Ramlibacter pinisoli: one gene and its partner. Each later gene encodes a partner of the first gene's protein in a complex. Links are inferred from orthologs where the notes say so. Each region holds a gene or a part of one and is shown in the gene's direction. Other genes may lie near its edges. The genes, in order: accB and accD.

Region 1 (8,633 bases):
GAGGAAGCGGTGCGCGAGTACATCGCACTGTTCTGCGCCGACACGCAGCCCGTCGAACTGGCTGCCCTGCGCCGGCTGGCGCTGACCTGGATGGAGCGGCTGGCCGAGTTCAGGCCCCACCTGGCCGGCGCGGTCTGGCATGGAACGGCGACCCGGCTGTCCGACATCTACCTGCAGTTGTTCTGCGATGACTCCAAGTCGGCCGAGATCGCGCTGATCGACAAGGGCGTCGACTACGAGGCCAGGACGGTTCCGGGCTTCCAGGGTGCACCGGTCGAGGCGCTGAGCCTGTCCAGCCGCAGCCCGGAGCTCGGCGAGACCATCGGCGTCCACCTCCTGATCCACGACCACGACGACTTGCGCGGTGCGCTCCGGCGCGATGCGCGGGGTCGGGTTCCGCGCGGGGACATGGCGGCGGTGCGTGCCCTCGTCGACAATGCTGCCCATGTCGACCACTGAATCCACGGCTCCCCTGACGTCCCGGCGCTCCCTTCTCCTGGCGGCCGGTGTCGGTGTCGTGGCCGCGGCCGCGGGGGCCGGCGTCGCGTTCTGGCGCCGCGAGCCGCAGGCCCAAGGGGACGCCTCGGCGCTGTGGGGGCTGACCTTCGACACGCCAGCCGGCCAGCCGTTGACCATGGCGGCCCTGCGCGGCAAGCCGCTCCTGGTCAACTTCTGGGCCACCTGGTGTCCGCCCTGCGTCGAAGAACTCCCCATGCTCGACCGTTTCGCGCGCGAACACGCTGCCAACGGCTGGCAAGTCGTCGGCTTGGCGATCGATCAGCCCAGCGCCGTGCGCAAGTTCCTGGCCGCGACGCCAGTCAGCTTTCCGATCGGGCTGGCGGGGCTCGAGGGCACCGACCTGGGCAAGTCCCTGGGCAATTCGGCCGGTGGGCTGCCCTTCACCGTCGTGCTGAAGCCGGATGGGAAAGTGCGCGAGCGTAGAATGGGGAAGGTCGCCCCGGGCGACCTATCGCGCTGGGCAGCGGCAGCCTGAGACGCGACACGGCTCCCGGCTTTACCTGCCGACGCCCCGACGGGCGCGCTCTTCAGCGAAGAAAAGTAAAAATCGCTGCAAATTGCGGTAAATTCGCCGACCTTAACAAGAAATGCGGCTGGAGCCACCATGGACTTGCGCAAATTGAAGACCCTGATCGACCTGGTCTCGGAGTCGAACGTCTCCGAACTGGAGATCACGGAAGCGGAGGGAAAAGTCCGCATCGTCAAGGGCGGCACGGCCGTCGTGCAGCATGCCGCGGCACCCGTCGCGATGGCACCGGCGATGCCGGCATCGGCCGCGCCGGCGCTCGCGCCGGCCGCGCCCGCCCCGCAGGCACCGACCGGCCATGCCGTCAAGTCGCCGATGGTGGGCACGTTCTACCGCGCGTCCAGCCCGGGCGCGAAGTCGTTCGTCGAGGTCGGCAGCCAGGTCAAGGAAGGCGACACGATCTGCATCATCGAGGCGATGAAGATCCTCAACGAGATCGAGGCCGACAAGTCGGGCACCGTGTCCAAGATCCTGTGCGAGAACGGCCAGGCCGTGGAGTACGGACAGCCCCTGTTCATCATCGAGTGACGATCCGGTAAGCGCTCACTCATGTTCAAGAAGATCCTGATCGCCAACCGCGGCGAGATTGCCCTCCGGGTGCAGCGGGCCTGCCGCGAACTGGGCATCAAGGCCGTGATGGTCTATTCGGAAGCCGACCGCGAGGCCAAGTACGTCAAGCTGGCAGAGGAGGCGGTCTGCATCGGGCCGGCCGCTTCGGCACAGAGCTACCTCAACATGCCGGCCATCATTTCGGCCGCCGAGGTCACCGACGCCGAGGCCATCCACCCCGGCTATGGCTTCCTGTCGGAAAACGCCGATTTCGCCGAGCGGGTGGAAAAGAGCGGCTTCCAGTTCATCGGCCCCACGCCCGAGTCGATCCGCATCATGGGCGACAAGGTGTCGGCCAAGCAGGCCATGATCAAGGCCGGCGTGCCCTGCGTGCCCGGCTCCGAGGGCGAACTGCCGGACGATCCGGCGGTCATCCGGCGCACGGCGCGCACCGTCGGCTACCCCGTCATCATCAAGGCGGCGGGCGGCGGCGGCGGCCGCGGCATGCGCGTGGTGCACACGGAAGCCGCGCTGATCAACGCGGTCCAGATGACCAAGGCGGAGGCGGGCGCCGCCTTTGGCAATCCGGCGGTGTACATGGAGAAGTTCCTCCAGAACCCGCGCCACATCGAGATCCAGATCCTGGCGGACAAGCACCGCAACGCCGTCTACCTGGGCGAGCGCGACTGCTCGATGCAGCGCCGCCACCAGAAGATCATCGAGGAAGCGCCGGCGCCGGGCATCCCGCGCAAGCTGATCGACCGCATCGGCGAGCGCTGCGCGGCGGCCTGCAAGAAGATCGGCTACCGCGGCGCGGGGACGTTCGAGTTCCTGTACGAGAACGGCGAGTTCTACTTCATCGAGATGAACACGCGGGTGCAGGTCGAGCACCCGGTGACCGAACTCGTCACGGGCATCGACATCGTGAAGACGCAGATCATGGTGGCGGCCGGCGAGAAGCTGCCTTTCGTGCAGCGCGACATCGCGCTGCGCGGCCATGCCATCGAGTGCCGCGTCAACGCCGAGGACCCGTACAACTTCACCCCGTCGCCCGGTCGCATCACGCTGTGGCATGCCCCGGGCGGGCCGGGCGTGCGCGTCGATTCGCACGTCTACAACAACTACTTCGTGCCCCCCAACTACGACTCGATGGTCGGCAAGATCATCGTGCACGGCGACACGCGCGACCAGGCGCTGGCACGCATGCGCACCGCGCTGCTGGAGACGGTGGTCGAGGGCATCAACACCAACATCCCGCTGCACCGCGAGCTGATGGTGGACGCCAAGTTCATGCAGGGCGGCACCAACATCCACTACCTGGAGCAGTGGCTGTCGCAGCACAAGCGCTGATCCGGTCCGGGCACCCATGTACGAGTTGCGCCTGCTCTGTGGCGAACACCAGGTCGAGGCGCTGAGCGACGCGCTCGAGGCGCTGGACGCCCTGAGCGTGTCGGTCGAGGACGCCGACGCCCAGACCCCGGCCGAACAGGCCCTGTTCGGCGAGCCCGGCATGCCGCCGCCCAAGGAAGGCTGGCAGCGGTCGCGGGTCCTGGCGCTGTTCCCCACCCGGGAAGCGGCCGAGGAAGCGCAGGTCCTGCTGCAGGCGCAGGACTTCTTCGCCGGTGCGCAGGTCGCCGGCATCGAGGAGGTCGCCGAGCAGGACTGGGTGCGCCTGACGCAGTCGCAATTCGCGCCGGTGGAGATCACGCCCGAGTTCTGGATCGTGCCGACCTGGCACGAACCGCCGGCCCAGGCGACGACGGTCATCCGCCTCGATCCCGGCCTGGCCTTCGGCACGGGCACGCACCCCACCACGCGGATGTGTCTGCGCTGGATCGCGCGCCAGCCGCTGAAGGGACGCACAGTGCTGGATTACGGCTGCGGCTCCGGCATCCTGGCCATCGGTGCCGCCAAGGTGGGCGCCGGCCGGGTCGACGCGGTCGACATCGACGAGGCGGCGGTGCGCTCGACGCTGGACAACGCGCAGGCCAATGGCACCGGGCTGGGCGTCGTCGGCCTGCCCGACGCCGTGCAGGGCCGCTACGACGTGGTGCTGGCCAACATCCTGGCCACGCCGCTGAAGGTGCTGGCGCCGCTGCTGTGCGGGCTGGTCCAGCCGCCGGGCCACCTGGTGCTGGCTGGCATCCTCGAGCGCCAGGCGGAGGAACTGCAGCGCGCGTACGCGCCCTATGCCAGCCTGTCGGTCGCCGACCAGGACGAAGGCTGGATCCTGATGACGGCGCGGCTGTGAGCCGCCCGGGCGCGCGGCGCCGGTTCCCTACAATGCCCGGCTCATGAGCATGATCACCGGCTGCCCGGCCTGCGGAACGATGTTCAGGGTGGTCCCCGACCAACTGAAGATCTCCGAAGGCTGGGTGCGCTGCGGGCACTGCGCGGAGGTGTTCGATGCCGCCGCCCACATGCAGCCGGATGCGGTGCTGCCGGCACAGCCGGTTGCCGCGGCGGCACCCGGGGCCGTGGTCGATGCCGCTCCAGACGCCGAGCGAGCCGCCGTCGCTCACGCGCCGACCACCGAAGCCAGCACGACGGGCCCCGATCAGCAGGCCGACCCGGCGCCGGACCTGCAGACGCATCCGGAGGCGCAGCTGCCGTCCGCCGGCCCGTCGCTCACGCCCTGGCACGCACCGTCCGGCTTCGGCCCGTCGTCCCTGTCCCCCGAGGAGCACGGTTACCTGCCCCTGCACCTGGTGCGGGAGGAGGCCGATGCGGCCGCCGTGGACCTGGACGCGCAGGACGCACTGGATGCACAGGATCACCGCGAGCCGGACGAGGCCGAAGACCTGCCGCTGGAGGACGTGACGTTCGTGCGCGATGCGCGGCGCAAGGCGTTCTGGCGCCGGCCCGCGGTGCGCGTGGCCCTGGTGCTGGGATCGCTGGCGCTGGCCGGCCTGCTGGCGGCGCAGGTCGCCGTCCACGAGCGCGACCGCCTGGCGGCCCTGGACCCGCAGGCGCTGCCGCTGCTCGAGCGGCTGTGCCGGCCACTCGGCTGCCGCGTCGGTCCGCCGCGCCGCATCGAGGCCATCGCCATCGACAGCAGCGGCTTCACCAAGCTGCGGCCGGACACCTATCGCCTGAGCGTCACGCTGAAGAACCAGGCCCAGGCGCCGGTCGCCGTGCCGGCACTGGAACTCACACTCACCGATTCGCAGGACCAGCCGCTGCTGCGCCGCGTGCTCACGCCGGGCGAGCTCGGCGCCCCGGCAGACACCATCGCCGCGGCCGCCGACTGGTCGGCCTCGGTGGCCATCGCCGTCGGCGGTGCCAGCGCGGCACGCGTGGCCGGCTACCGGCTGCTGGCCTTCTATCCCTGATCCATCCCACCTTCACCACGAGACTTCTTCCATGGCAGCCGTCATCTGCGGGTCGCTTGCGTTCGACACCATCATGAACTTCGAGGGCCGCTTCTCGCAGCAGATCCTGCCCGACCAGCTCCACATCCTGAACGTCTCGTTCCTGGTGCCGCAACTGCGGCGCGACTTCGGCGGCTGCGCGGGCAACATCGCCTACAGCCTCAAGCTGCTGGGCGGCACGCCGCTGCCGATGGCGACCGTGGGCACCGATGGCGCGGGCTACCTCGATCGCCTGCGCGAGCTGTCCATCAGCACCGAGTTCGTCCGCCAGGTGGAAGGCACCTACACGGCGCAGGCGATGATCATGACCGACCTGGACAACAACCAGATCACGGCCTTCCATCCCGGCGCGATGATGCAGGCACACGTCACCCACATCGCCGCGCGGCCCGACATCAAGCTCGGCATCATCTCTCCCGACGGCCGCGATGCCATGCTGCAGCATGCCGAGCAGTTCGCGGCGGCCGGCATCCCGTTCGTGTTCGATCCGGGCCAGGGCCTGCCGATGTTCGACGGCCGCGAGCTGGCGGCCTTCATCGACCAGGCCAGCTGGGTCACCGTCAACGACTACGAGGGCAAGATGCTGATGGAGCGCACCGGCTGGGACGCGGCCGGGATCTCGCGCAAGGTGCGCGGCCTCGTCGTCACGCTCGGCGGCGAGGGGTGCGACGTCTGGGTGGACGGCGAGAAGACGCACGTGCCGGCGGTGAAGGCCGCGGCCGTCGTCGATCCCACCGGTTGCGGCGATGCCTGGCGCGGCGCGCTGCTGCACGGCCTGGAGCAGGGCTGGCCGCTGGCACGCTGCGCCGAACTGGGCAACCGCGTCGGCGCGGTGAAGATCGCCAGCCGCGGCCCGCAGAACTGGCGCTTCGACCAGCCAGCCGCCTGAGCGGCGGCGGCGCTCAGCCGCGCGCGTTCGTCACGCCGCCGTCGACCACCAGCGTGTCGCCGACGACGTAGTCGCCGGCCCGGGACGCCAGGAACACGGCGGCCCCGGCCATGTCCTCGGGCTGGCCGATGCGGCCGACCGGCACCCGCCGCGCCACGTCCTCGCCATGGTCGCGCGCATCCTTGTTCATCTCGGAGGCGAACGGCCCGGGGGCGATGCCGCTCACCACGATGTTGTCCTGCGCCAGCCGCAGGGCCAGCCGGCGCGTCAGGTGGATCAGGCCGGCCTTGCTGGCGGCATAGGAGTAGGTCTCCCACTGGTTCACCGAGATGCCGTCGATCGACGCGATGTTGATCACCTTGGCCGGCCGCGTGCGCGCGGCAGCCTTCAGCTGGGCGTGCAGGGCCTGGGTGAGGAAGAAGGGCGTCTTCAGGTTCAAGTCCAGCACCTTGTCCCAGCCCTTCTCGGGGAAGGTGTCGAAGGCTTCTCCCCAGGCGGCGCCGGCGTTGTTGACCAGGATGTCGAGCGCGGGCTCGCGGCTCGCGATCTCGGCGGCCAGGGCGCGCGCCGCCTCCACCGTGGACACGTCGCAGGGCAGCGAGACGCAGGGGCCGATGGCCGACAGCTGCTCGGCCGCCTCGTCGCAGGCCGCAGCCTTGCGCGCCGTGATGTAGACCTTGGCGCCGTGGTGCAGGAAGCCGGCGGCGATCATCCGGCCGATGCCGCGCGAGCCGCCGGTCACCAGGGCCACGCGGCCCTGCAGCGAGAACAGATCCTTCATGGGAGTCTCCGGTTGGGGTGGCGCCAAGTCTGGCGGATGGCAGCTCGGCCGCCAATCACCCGGACGACATCGTGGTCGAACACTCACTAGCATGGGGCCGGGCCGATTGCCCACCCAAAGGAGACGACCATGCGAAGAAGAATCCTGGCCCTCGGGCTTCCCGTCCCGGCCATCGCCGCATTGCTGGCCGCCTGCGCCTCGGCGCCGCCGGATCCGCAGGCGGCGCTGAAACGCGCCGAGGCCGCGATGGGCTCCGCCCAGGTGCGCTCGCTGCAATTCAGCGGCAGCGGCAGCGGCGGCATCTTCGGCCAGGCCTACCGGCCGGGCGATCCCTGGCCGCGCATCACCTATTCCAGTTTCTCGCGGGTCTACGACTACCAGAATGCGGCGTTCCGCGAGGAGTTCGCCCGCACCCGCGCCGAGCCCAACGGCGGCGGTGCCTTGCCGCTGATGGGAACGGGCGAACAGCGCGCCACCGGCCTGTTGCGCGGCACCCAGGCCTGGAACCTGGCTGGCACCACTGCCACCGCCGCGCCCCTGACGGCCGACGGCCGGATCCATGACCTCTGGACGTCGCCCCATGGCGTGCTGCGTGCCGCCCAGCGCAACAACGCCACCACGCGCGTGGAGGGCGGCAAGACGCTGGTGAGCTTCACCGAGCCGAACCGGTTCCGGGCCACTGCCGTCATCGGCGAGAGCGGGCTGGTGGAGCGGGTCGACTCCGTGCAGCCGAATCCGGTGACGGGCGACACGCCGACCGTGACGACCTACGAGGACTACCGGGACTTCGGCGGCGTCAAGTTCCCGGCCCGCATCCGCCAGACCCAGGGTGGGTCGCCGGTGCTGGACCTGCAGGTGACCCAGGTCCAGGCCAACACGGTGCCCGCGATCGAGGTGCCCGCGGCGGTTCCCGGCTTCGTGGAGCGGGCCACCTCCGAGAAGGTGGCCGAGGGCGTGTGGTTCCTGGCCGGCGGCTCGCACAACAGCGTGCTGGTCGAGATGGCCGATCACCTGATCCTGATCGAGAGCCCGCTGTACGACGCCCGCACGCAGGCGGTCCTGACCGCGGCCAAGCAGCTGGTGCCGAACAAGCCGGTCCGGTACGTCATCAACTCGCACCACCATTTCGACCATTCCGGCGGGCTGCGCACGGCGGCCGCGGATGGCGCCACCCTGGTGACCAGCGAGCTGGCCAGGCCCTGGTTCGCGCAGGCATTCGCCACGCCCAACGCCATTGCGCCCGACGCACTGGCCCGCTCCGGCCGGCCGGTCCGCATCGAAGGCGTGTCGGGCAAGCGCACCTTCACGGATGGGACCCGCACCCTGGAAGTGATGATGATCGACGGCAGCGTGCACGCCCAGGGTTTCATGCTCGCCTGGCTGCCGCGCGAGCGCCTGCTGGTGGAAGCCGATGCCTACACGCCGGGCCCTGCCGGTGCGCCGCCGCCGGCGCAGCCGAACGCCAACAACGTGAACATGCTGGACAACGTGGAGCGGCTGCGGCTGGACGTCGACCGCATCCTGCCGCTGCACGGCCGCGTGGTACCGATCGCGGAACTGAGGGCCGCCGCAGGCCGCCGCTGACGCGGTTCAGCCGGCGCGGGCGCGGCGGCGCTCGCGCCAGGCCAGCAGTTCGCCGACCACGCCCTTGCGGAAGGCGAGCACGCACAGCACGAAGATCACGCCGATGATCACCGTCACCCACTCGCCGACCTTGTCGGCCAGCATGTCCTGCAGGGCGATCACGATGCCGCCCCCGAGCACCGGACCGAAGAAGGTGCCCACGCCGCCCAGCAGCGACATCAGGATCACCTCGCCGGACATGGACCAGTGCACGTCGGACAGGGTGGCGAACTTCATCACCAGCGTCTTCATCGAGCCGGCCAGGCCCGCCAGCGAGGCGGACAGGATGAAGGCGAGCAGCTTGTAGCGGTCGACCTCGTAGCCGAGCGAGATGGCGCGCGGCTCGTTCTCGCGGATCATCTTCAGCACCTGGCC
Region 2 (8,748 bases), on another replicon or contig:
TGACGGCCGTCCCGCGTGCAGCGCGGCCGGTTGCCGCCGTCCGGCCGCCGGTCCAGGCCCAGGCTGCCGCTCCGTCTCCAGCCCCCGCGGCAGCACCCGCACCGGCCGGCGAGGGCAAGCAGGTCACCGTGCAGGGCGGCGACACCGCCGGCAAGATCGCTGCCGGCAACAAGCCCGCCACCGTCTCGCTCGACCAGATGCTGGTCGCGATGCTGCGCTCCAACCCGGACGCCTTCGTCGGCGGCAACATCAACCGGCTGCGCTCGGGCGCCGTCCTCAGCCTGCCCTCGCAGGCCCAGGCCGAGGCGGTCCCGCCTGCCGAGGCCACCCAGACCCTGGTGGCGCAGAGCCGCGACTTCAACGAATTCCGCCGGCGTCTGGCCGAAGGCGTGCCCACGGCCCCGGCCGGCGGCGCCGAGCGGCAGGCCAGCGGCAAGGTGCAGGCCCAGGTCGACGAGAAGAAGCCGGCCGCTTCCGCACCCGACAAGCTCACCCTGTCCAAGGGTGCCGTCCAGTCCAGGAGCTCCGCCGACGCCATCGCCACCCAGCGCGCCGCGCAGGACGAGGCCAAGCGCGTGGCCGAGCTCAACCAGAACATCAAGCAGCTGCAGGACCTGAGCAGTGCCGCCAGCGCACCCAAGGCCGGCGCAGCCGCCGCGCCGGGTGCGACCGCAGCCGCGCCGGGCAAGCCGGCCAGCGGCCCCGCCACCGGCGTGACGCTGCCGGTGGCCACCCCTGCCGCACCGGTCGCCGCCGCTGCCAGCGCGGCCTCAGCTCCGGCCGCCAGCGCTCCGGCTCCCGTGGCCCCTGTTGCCGCCGCTGTAGCCAGCGACGCCGCGCAAGCCGCTTCCGCCCCCCTGGCCGGCGCCAGTGCCACCCCGCTGGCCGCGACCACTGCGCCGGCCGCCGAGCCTGCCGCGGCCGCCTCGGCACCGCGCAAGAAGCCGTCCGTGCCGCCGCCCCCGCCGCCTGAACCCAGCTTCGTCGACGAACTGCTCGACAACCCGCTGATCCCCGCCGCCCTGGGCGGCGTGCTCGCCCTGCTGGCGGGCGTGGGCATCTGGAAGGTCCGCCAGCGCCGCAAGGCCACCCAGGTCGACAGTTCCTTCCTCGAGAGCCGCCTGCAGCCCGACTCGTTCTTCGGCGCCAGCGGCGGCCAGCGCGTCGACACGGCCGAAGGCGCGCCCACCGGTTCGTCGATGGTCTATTCGCCGAGCCAGCTCGATGCCGCCGGCGACGTCGACCCGGTGGCCGAGGCCGACGTGTACCTGGCCTACGGCCGCGACCTGCAGGCCGAGGAGATCCTCAAGGAAGCGCTGCGCACCAGCCCGCAACGCGTGGCCATCCACGTCAAGTTGCTCGAGATCTACGCCAAGCGGCGCGATGCCAAGGCGTTCGAGCAGGTGGCCAGCGAGGCCTACAGCCTGAGCCACGGCGAAGGCTCCGAATGGGCCCGCATCTGCGAACTGGGCCAGGAACTCGACCCGTCCAACTCGATGTATCGGCCGGGTGGCCAGCCGGTGACCACCGGCGCAGCCCCCGTGGCGGCAGCACCGGTCGCCGCAGCAGTGGCCGGCGCCGCGGCGGCCGCGGCCTTCACCGCCACTGCCAAGCAGGCTGCCGAGCCCGTGGCGCCCGCGGCCGATGTCGACCTCGACCTGGACTTCTCGCTCGACGACCCGGTCGACGCGGCGCCGGCGTTCGCCGCACCGCCCGCCGCCGAAGCGGTCGCCACGCAGGCCATGCCGGCCCAGCCGCTGCTCGACGATCCGCTGTCGATGGATTTCAGCGTGATCACGCCCGTGGCGCCGCTGGCCACGCCCGCGCCGGACCTCGCATCCGCCGACAACAGCCTCAACTTCGACCTGCCCGCGATCTCTGCGCCGGCTACGGCGGTGGCCACTCCGGCGCCCGCCGCCGACTCCGGCATGCTCGAGTTCGACCTCGGCGGCCTGTCGCTCGACCTGCCCGGCGCCGCGCCGGCCCGCGCCGAGGCAGCCGACACGGTCGAAGGCGAGATCAGCACCACCGGGCTGGACCTGTCGTCGGTTGATGGTGACGACCCGCTGGCCACCAAGCTCGCGCTGGCGCAGGAGTTCAACGCCATCGGCGACGCCGACGGCGCCCGCAGCCTGGCCCAGGAAGTCATCGCCGAAGCGTCCGGCGACCTCAAGAACAAGGCGCAGCGGTTCCTGGCGGAGATCGGCTGATCCCCCGGGTTTCCAGGGAGCGCCCATGAGGTGGGCTCTCGGCGTCAGCTACCACGGACAGGCTTACGACGGCTGGCAGAGCCAGCCGTCCGGCCGCACCGTGCAGGACCACCTCGAAGGCGCGCTCACGCGGTTTGCCGTCCAGCCGGTCGCCACCGTGTGCGCGGGCCGCACCGATGCCGGCGTCCATGGCCTGATGCAGGTGGTGCACTTCGACACCACGCTCGAACGCGAGGCCTTCTCCTGGGTGCGCGGCACCAACACCTTCCTGCCGCCCGACATCGCCGTGCAGTGGGCGCAGCCGGTGCCCGATGCCTTCCATTCCCGCGCCAGCGCCCTCGCCCGCCGCTATGCCTTCGTGCTGCTGGAATCGCCCGTGCGGCCCAGCCTCGAGAACGGGCGTGCCGGCTGGGTCTTCCGCCCGCTCGACCAGCAGGCGATGGAGGCGGCCGCCGCCCGGCTGCTGGGCCAGCACGACTTCACCTCGTTCCGTGCGTCGGCCTGCCAGGCCCGCTCGCCGGTCAAGACCATGCGCCACATCGGCATCTCGCGGCGCGGCGCCTACTGGCGCTTCGATTTCGAGGCCGACGCCTTCCTGCACCACATGATCCGCAACATCATGGGGTGCCTGCTGCTGGTGGGCCAGGGCCTGCAGCCGCCGCAGTGGATCGACCAGGTGCTGGCGGCGCGCGACCGGGACGCGGCCGCACCGACCTTCCCGCCCGACGGCCTGTACTTCCTGGGGCCGGTGTACGACGCCCGCTGGGGCCTGCCGCAGCGCACCCCTGCCTATGATTGGCTGCCATGAGCCCAGCGCCACATTCCCAGCCGAGCCAGCGGACCCGCATTAAGATCTGCGGGCTCACCCGTGAGCAGGACGTCGACACCGCCGTCCAGGCCGGCGCCGACGCGGTCGGGTTCGTGCTGTACCCGCCGAGCCCGCGCCATGTGACCGCCGGGCGTGCGGCCGAGCTGGCCGCCCGCCTGCCGCCCTTCGTCACGCCGGTGCTGCTGTTCGTCAACGAGAGCGCGGCCGCGGTCGCCGCGGCCTGCGCGGCCGTGCCCGCGGCCATGCTCCAGTTCCACGGCGACGAGTCACCCGAGCAGTGCGCGCTGGCCGCCGCCGGGCGCCCGTGGATGCGCGCCGCGCGCATCCCGCTCGACGGGGCCGCCACCTTCGACTTGGTAGAATTTGCTGCCCGTCACGAACAAGCCCGGGCCGTTCTCCTCGACGCGCATGTCGAGGGCTACGGCGGCGGCGGCAAGGCCTTCGATTGGTCACGTCTTCCACCAAGCGTCAACGCTCACCTCGTCTTGTCTGGTGGGTTGACGCCTGCAAACGTGACCGATGGCATCGTGCAGGTGCGGCCGCGTTGCAGGACGCTGGCCGTTGATGTGAGTTCCGGGGTCGAGCGCGCCAAGGGCGTGAAGGACCCCGACAAGATCCATCAGTTCGTCGCGGCCGTGCGCGCCGCCGACGCTCTCCTTGCAAGGTCCACCGATGCCCTCCTATCAGCAACCTGACCCAGCCGGCCATTTCGGCCCCTACGGCGGCAGCTTCGTCAGTGAGACACTGACCCACGCCATCGACCAGCTGCGCGAGGCCTACGCGCGCTACCAGAACGATCCCGAGTTCCTGGCCGAATTCAGGTCCGAGCTGGCGCACTTCGTCGGCCGGCCCTCGCCGGTCTACCACGCCGACCGCATGAGCCGCGAGATGGGCGGCGCGCAGATCTACCTCAAGCGCGAGGACCTCAACCACACCGGCGCGCACAAGATCAACAACGTCATCGGCCAGGCGATGCTGGCGCGCCGCATGGGCAAGCCGCGCGTCATCGCCGAGACCGGCGCCGGCCAGCACGGCGTGGCCACGGCCACCATCTGCGCGCGCTACGGCCTGGAGTGCGTGGTGTACATGGGCAGCGAAGACGTCAAGCGCCAGAGCCCCAACGTCTACCGCATGCACCTGCTGGGCGCCAAGGTAGTGCCGGTCGAGTCGGGCAGCCGCACGCTCAAGGACGCCCTCAACGAGGCCATGCGCGACTGGGTGACCAACGTGGAGAACACGTTCTACATCATCGGCACCGTGGCCGGCCCGCACCCCTACCCGATGATGGTGCGCGACTTCCAGAGCGTCATCGGCAACGAGTGCCTCCAGCAGATGCCCGCGATGACCGGCCGCCAGCCCGATGCCGTGATCGCCTGCGTGGGCGGCGGCAGCAACGCGATGGGCATCTTCCACCCCTACATCCCGCACGAGGGCACGCGCCTGATCGGCGTCGAGGCGGCCGGCGAAGGCCTGGAGAGCGGCAAGCACTCGGCGTCACTGCAGCGCGGCAGCCCCGGCGTGCTGCACGGCAACCGCACCTACATCCTGCAGGACGAGGACGGCCAGATCACCGAGACGCACAGCATCAGCGCCGGCCTCGACTACCCCGGCGTCGGCCCCGAGCACGCCTGGCTCAAGGACATCGGGCGCGCCGAATACGTCGGCATCACCGACAAGGAAGCGCTGGACGCCTTCCACTACCTGTGCCGCACCGAGGGCATCATTCCCGCGCTGGAGTCCAGCCATGCAGTGGCCTACGCCATGAAACTGGCCCCGACGCTGGGCAAGGACCGCAGCATCCTGGTCAACCTCTCGGGCCGGGGCGACAAGGACATCGGCACCGTGGCCGACCTGGGCAAGGCCGACTTCTACTGCCGGCCGAGCTGCCGCGGGCAATCGGTCAAGGGTGGCGAACAGAAGGTCGAGGTGCAGCGATGAGCCGCATCGCCGCCACCTTCTCGCGCCTGCGGCAGGCCGGGCGCAAGGCGCTCATTCCCTATGTCACGGCCGGCTATCCCTACGCCGACATCACGCCCGAGCTGATGCACGCCATGGTGGCGGCCGGCGCCGACGTGATCGAGCTGGGCGTGCCGTTCTCGGACCCCATGGCCGACGGTCCCGTCATCCAGAAGGCCGGCGAACAGGCGCTGGCGCTGGGCATCGGCACGGCGCAGGTGCTGGCCATGGTGCGGACCTTCCGCGAGCGCGATGCAGCCACGCCGGTCGTGCTCATGGGCTACGCCAACCCGGTGGAGCGCTACGACCTGCGCCACGGGCCCGGATCCTTCATCCGCGACGCGGCCGCGGCCGGCGTCGACGGCGTCCTGATCGTCGACTACCCGCCCGAGGAGTGCGAGGACTTCGCCGCCCAGCTGAAGGCGGCCGGCCTGGACCTCATCTTCCTGCTGGCGCCCACCTCGACCGCGCGGCGCATGCAGCAGGTGGCGCGCATCGCCAGCGGCTACGTCTACTACGTGTCGCTCAAGGGCGTGACGGGTGCCGGCCACCTGGACACCGGCGCAGTCGAGCAGATGCTGCCGCGCATCCGCGAGCACGTGCAGGTGCCGGTCGGCGTGGGTTTCGGCATCCGCGACGCCGAGACGGCGCGTGCCATCGGCCGCGTGGCCGACGCCGTGGTGATCGGCACCCGGCTGCTGCAACTCATCGAGGGCCAGCCGCGCGACCGGGTGGCCGCCGAGGCTGCCACGTTCCTGCGCGGCATCCGCCAGGCGCTCGACGCCTAGAATCCCGCTTTCCCCGGAGCACCATCCCCATGAGCTGGCTCGAAAAACTGCTGCCCCCCAAGATCCAACCGACCGACCCGGCCGAGCGCCGCAGCGTGCCCGAGGGCCTGTGGGTCAAGTGCCCCAGCTGCGAGACGGTGCTGTACAAGACCGACCTCGAGCACAACCTCAACGTCTGTCCCACCTGCAGCCACCACCACCGCATCGGCGCGCGCCCGCGGCTCAACACGTTCCTGGACGCCGAAGGCCGCTGGGAGATCGGCCAGGAGGTGCTGCCGGTCGACGCGCTGAAGTTCAAGGACAGCCGCCGCTATCCCGAGCGGCTGAAGGAAGCGCTCGAGAACACCGGCGAAACCGATGCCCTGGTCGTCATGGGCGGCGCCGTCCAGGGCATCAGCCTGGTGGCGGCGGCCTTCGAATTCGACTTCATGGGCGGCAGCATGGGCAGCGTGGTCGGCGAGCGCTTCGTGCGCGGCGTCGAGAGCGCCATCGAGCAGAAGGTGCCGTTCCTGTGCTTCACCGCCACCGGTGGTGCGCGCATGCAGGAGGGGCTGCTGTCGCTGATGCAGATGGCCAAGACCAATGCCGCCCTGACGCGGCTGGCGAAGAAGGGCCTGCCCTACGTCAGCGTCCTGACCGATCCCACCATGGGCGGCGTGAGCGCCGGTTTCGCCTTCGTCGGCGACGTGGTCATCGCCGAGCCCAAGGCGCTGATCGGCTTTGCCGGCCCGCGCGTCATCGAGTCCACCGTGCGCGTCACGCTGCCCGAAGGCTTCCAGCGCGCCGAGTTCCTGCAGCAGAAGGGCGCGGTCGACTTCATCTGCGACCGGCGCGAGCTGCGCACCCGCGTCGCGCACCTGCTGGCCATGCTGCAGCGCCAGCCCGCCGACGCGGTGATCTGACCCGCTAGAAGCCCCGCCCGACCAAAGCGGTGAGCACCATCGACAGCACCTGCAGCAGCACCAGCAGGGCCAGCGGCGACAGGTCGATGCCGCCCACCAGCGGGATCACGCGGCGGAACGGCCGCAGCAGCGGCGCCACCAGGCGGTCGATCAGGTCCGTCATCAGCGAATCGCTCTGCACCCAGGACAGGATGGCGTAGACCAGCACCAGCGCCGTCAGCGCCGAGAGGATCAGCCGCACCAGCCCGACCAGCGCCAGCAGGAACACCGACTCCAGCGCGAAGCCGATCACGGCCCACAGGATCAGGTACTGCACCAGTTCGATCAGGTAGGCGGCCACCAGGCTCGCCGTGTCCCAGCGTGCGACCGGGGGCAGCACCCGGCGCAGCGGCAGCACGATCCAGTCGGTGAGGGCGAACACGAAGCGGCCGATCGGGTTGCCGAACGGCACCTTCTGGCGCTGCATGTACAGCCGCAACAGACACGCACCGCCCAGGAGGCCGGCCACCACGTCGAGCAGGAAGGAAAGGATTTGAGTGCCCATGGCCACGGCCGAGTCTTGCTCGTGGGATCATACCGGCGTCACTTCCCGGATCGTCGCTTGGCCTCCGCCCTCACCCTGCAATCGCTGCCGCTGTTCCCGCTCGGCACGGTCCTCTTCCCGGGCGGCGTGCTGCCGCTGCGCGTCTTCGAGGTCCGCTACCTCGACATGATCCAGCGTTGCCAGCGCGCCGGCGCGCCGTTCGGCGTCGTCGCCCTCACGCAGGGCCACGAAGTGCGGCAGCCCGGTGCCGGCCCGGAGGCCTTTTCAACGGTCGGCACGCTGGCCACCATCGCCGCTCTCGAGCAGCCGGGCCCCGGACTGCTGATGGTGCGGGCCCAGGGCGGCCAGCGGTTCCGCATCCGCACCAGCGAGCAGCTCAAGCACGGCCTCTGGGTGGCCGACATCGAGCAGATGGCGCCCGACCACGCCGTGCCGGTGCCGGCCGACCTGCAGCCGATCGCCCAGGCGCTGGAGAAGCTCTACACCTCGTTGCGCGAGCGGCCCGATGCCGCCGAGCAGTTGCCGATGCAACAGCCCTGGCGTCTCGACGATTGCGGCTGGGTTGCCAACCGCTGGTGCGAGCTGCTGCCCATGCCGGTGCAACTGAAGCAGCGTTTCATGGAACTGGACAACCCGCTGGTGCGCCTGGAACTGGTGGGCGACGTCCTCGCCCGCACCGGGATCGCCTGAGCCGGCGCGGTCAGCGCGGCGCGTATTCCGGCACCTGGGCGCGCAGCCACTCGCGCAGGGCGCGCTCGCCGGGCGCCGGGCCGGCTTCCTCGATCCAGCGCGCCACCGCGTCCACGTCGGGCGGGCTGGCAGCGCCCTTGGCCACCCGCAGCTTGGCGTGCGGCGTCGGCTCCGTGGTCTCGTCGTCCGCCAGCAGTTCCTCGAACAGCTTCTCGCCCGGCCGCAAGCCGGTGTACGTGATCGGGATCTCCTGCTCGGTGTGGCCCGACAGGCGGATCAGCAGGCGCGCCAGTTCGACGATGCGCACCGGTTCGCCCATGTCGAGCACGAAGATCTGGCCCGAGCGGCCCATCAGCCCGGCCTGCAGCACCAGCTGCGCGGCTTCGGGGATGGTCATGAAGTAGCGCACGATCTCGGGATGCGTGACGGTGACTGGGCCGCCCTGCGCGATCTGGGTCGTGAACAGCGGCACGACCGAACCGCTGGACCCCAGCACGTTGCCGAACCGCACCGACACGAACCGCGTGTCCGGGTAGCCGGCCGCCACGCCCTGCACCATCAGCTCGGCCAGCCGCTTGCTCGCCCCCATGACGTTGGTCGGGTTCACCGCCTTGTCGGTGGAGATCATCACGAAGCGCCGGGCGCCGCACTGCCCCGCCACCCGCGCCGCATTGAGCGTGCCGACCACGTTGGTGCGCAGCGCCTCCACCTCGTTCAGCTGCTCCATCAGGGGCACGTGCTTGTAGGCGGCGGCGTGGAACACCACGGCTGGCCGGTGCTCGCGCGCGATCGCCTCCAGCCGCTGCGGCTCGCGCACGTTGGCGGTGTA

Evidence for each region.
Region 2: the proteins of accB (region 1) and accD are in contact, whole or in part, in a solved structure (PDB 8UXZ), measured with the Escherichia coli proteins. The link is inferred for Ramlibacter pinisoli from one-to-one orthologs.

What each region holds. Positions count from the first base shown.
Region 1 is NZ_WSEL01000009.1:1,849,317-1,857,949, reverse strand. What follows is about bases 20-2,848. They hold accB (acetyl-CoA carboxylase biotin carboxyl carrier protein), read left to right. Parts: upstream 20-1,123; coding sequence 1,124-1,573; downstream 1,574-2,848. Other genes in these bases: accC (acetyl-CoA carboxylase biotin carboxylase subunit), read left to right, coding at 1,595-2,848; GON04_RS23275 (TlpA disulfide reductase family protein), read left to right, coding at 446-994; GON04_RS23280 (hypothetical protein), read left to right, coding at 20-459. Outside these bases: more of GON04_RS23280, read left to right, coding at 1-19; more of accC, read left to right, coding at 2,849-2,944; prmA (50S ribosomal protein L11 methyltransferase), read left to right, coding at 2,961-3,845; GON04_RS23255 (DUF3426 domain-containing protein), read left to right, coding at 3,889-4,926; GON04_RS23250 (carbohydrate kinase family protein), read left to right, coding at 4,958-5,854; GON04_RS23245 (SDR family oxidoreductase), read right to left, coding at 5,868-6,635; GON04_RS23240 (MBL fold metallo-hydrolase), read left to right, coding at 6,765-8,219; GON04_RS23235 (branched-chain amino acid ABC transporter permease), read right to left, coding at 8,226-8,633. UniProt on the Escherichia coli protein: This protein is a component of the acetyl coenzyme A carboxylase complex; first, biotin carboxylase catalyzes the carboxylation of the carrier protein and then the transcarboxylase transfers the carboxyl group to form malonyl-CoA.
Region 2 is NZ_WSEL01000003.1:1,120,892-1,129,639, forward strand. The notes cover bases 4,805-7,748. They hold accD (acetyl-CoA carboxylase, carboxyltransferase subunit beta), read left to right. Parts: upstream 4,805-5,812; coding sequence 5,813-6,685; downstream 6,686-7,748. Other genes in these bases: trpB (tryptophan synthase subunit beta), read left to right, coding at 4,805-4,977; trpA (tryptophan synthase subunit alpha), read left to right, coding at 4,974-5,783; GON04_RS06610 (YggT family protein), read right to left, coding at 6,690-7,229; GON04_RS06615 (LON peptidase substrate-binding domain-containing protein), read left to right, coding at 7,287-7,748. In the rest of the region: GON04_RS06580 (motility hub landmark protein FimV), read left to right, coding at 1-2,210; tRNA pseudouridine(38-40) synthase TruA, read left to right, coding at 2,236-3,018; GON04_RS06590 (phosphoribosylanthranilate isomerase), read left to right, coding at 3,015-3,734; more of trpB, read left to right, coding at 3,712-4,804; more of GON04_RS06615, read left to right, coding at 7,749-7,919; GON04_RS06620 (polysaccharide biosynthesis protein), read right to left, coding at 7,930-8,748.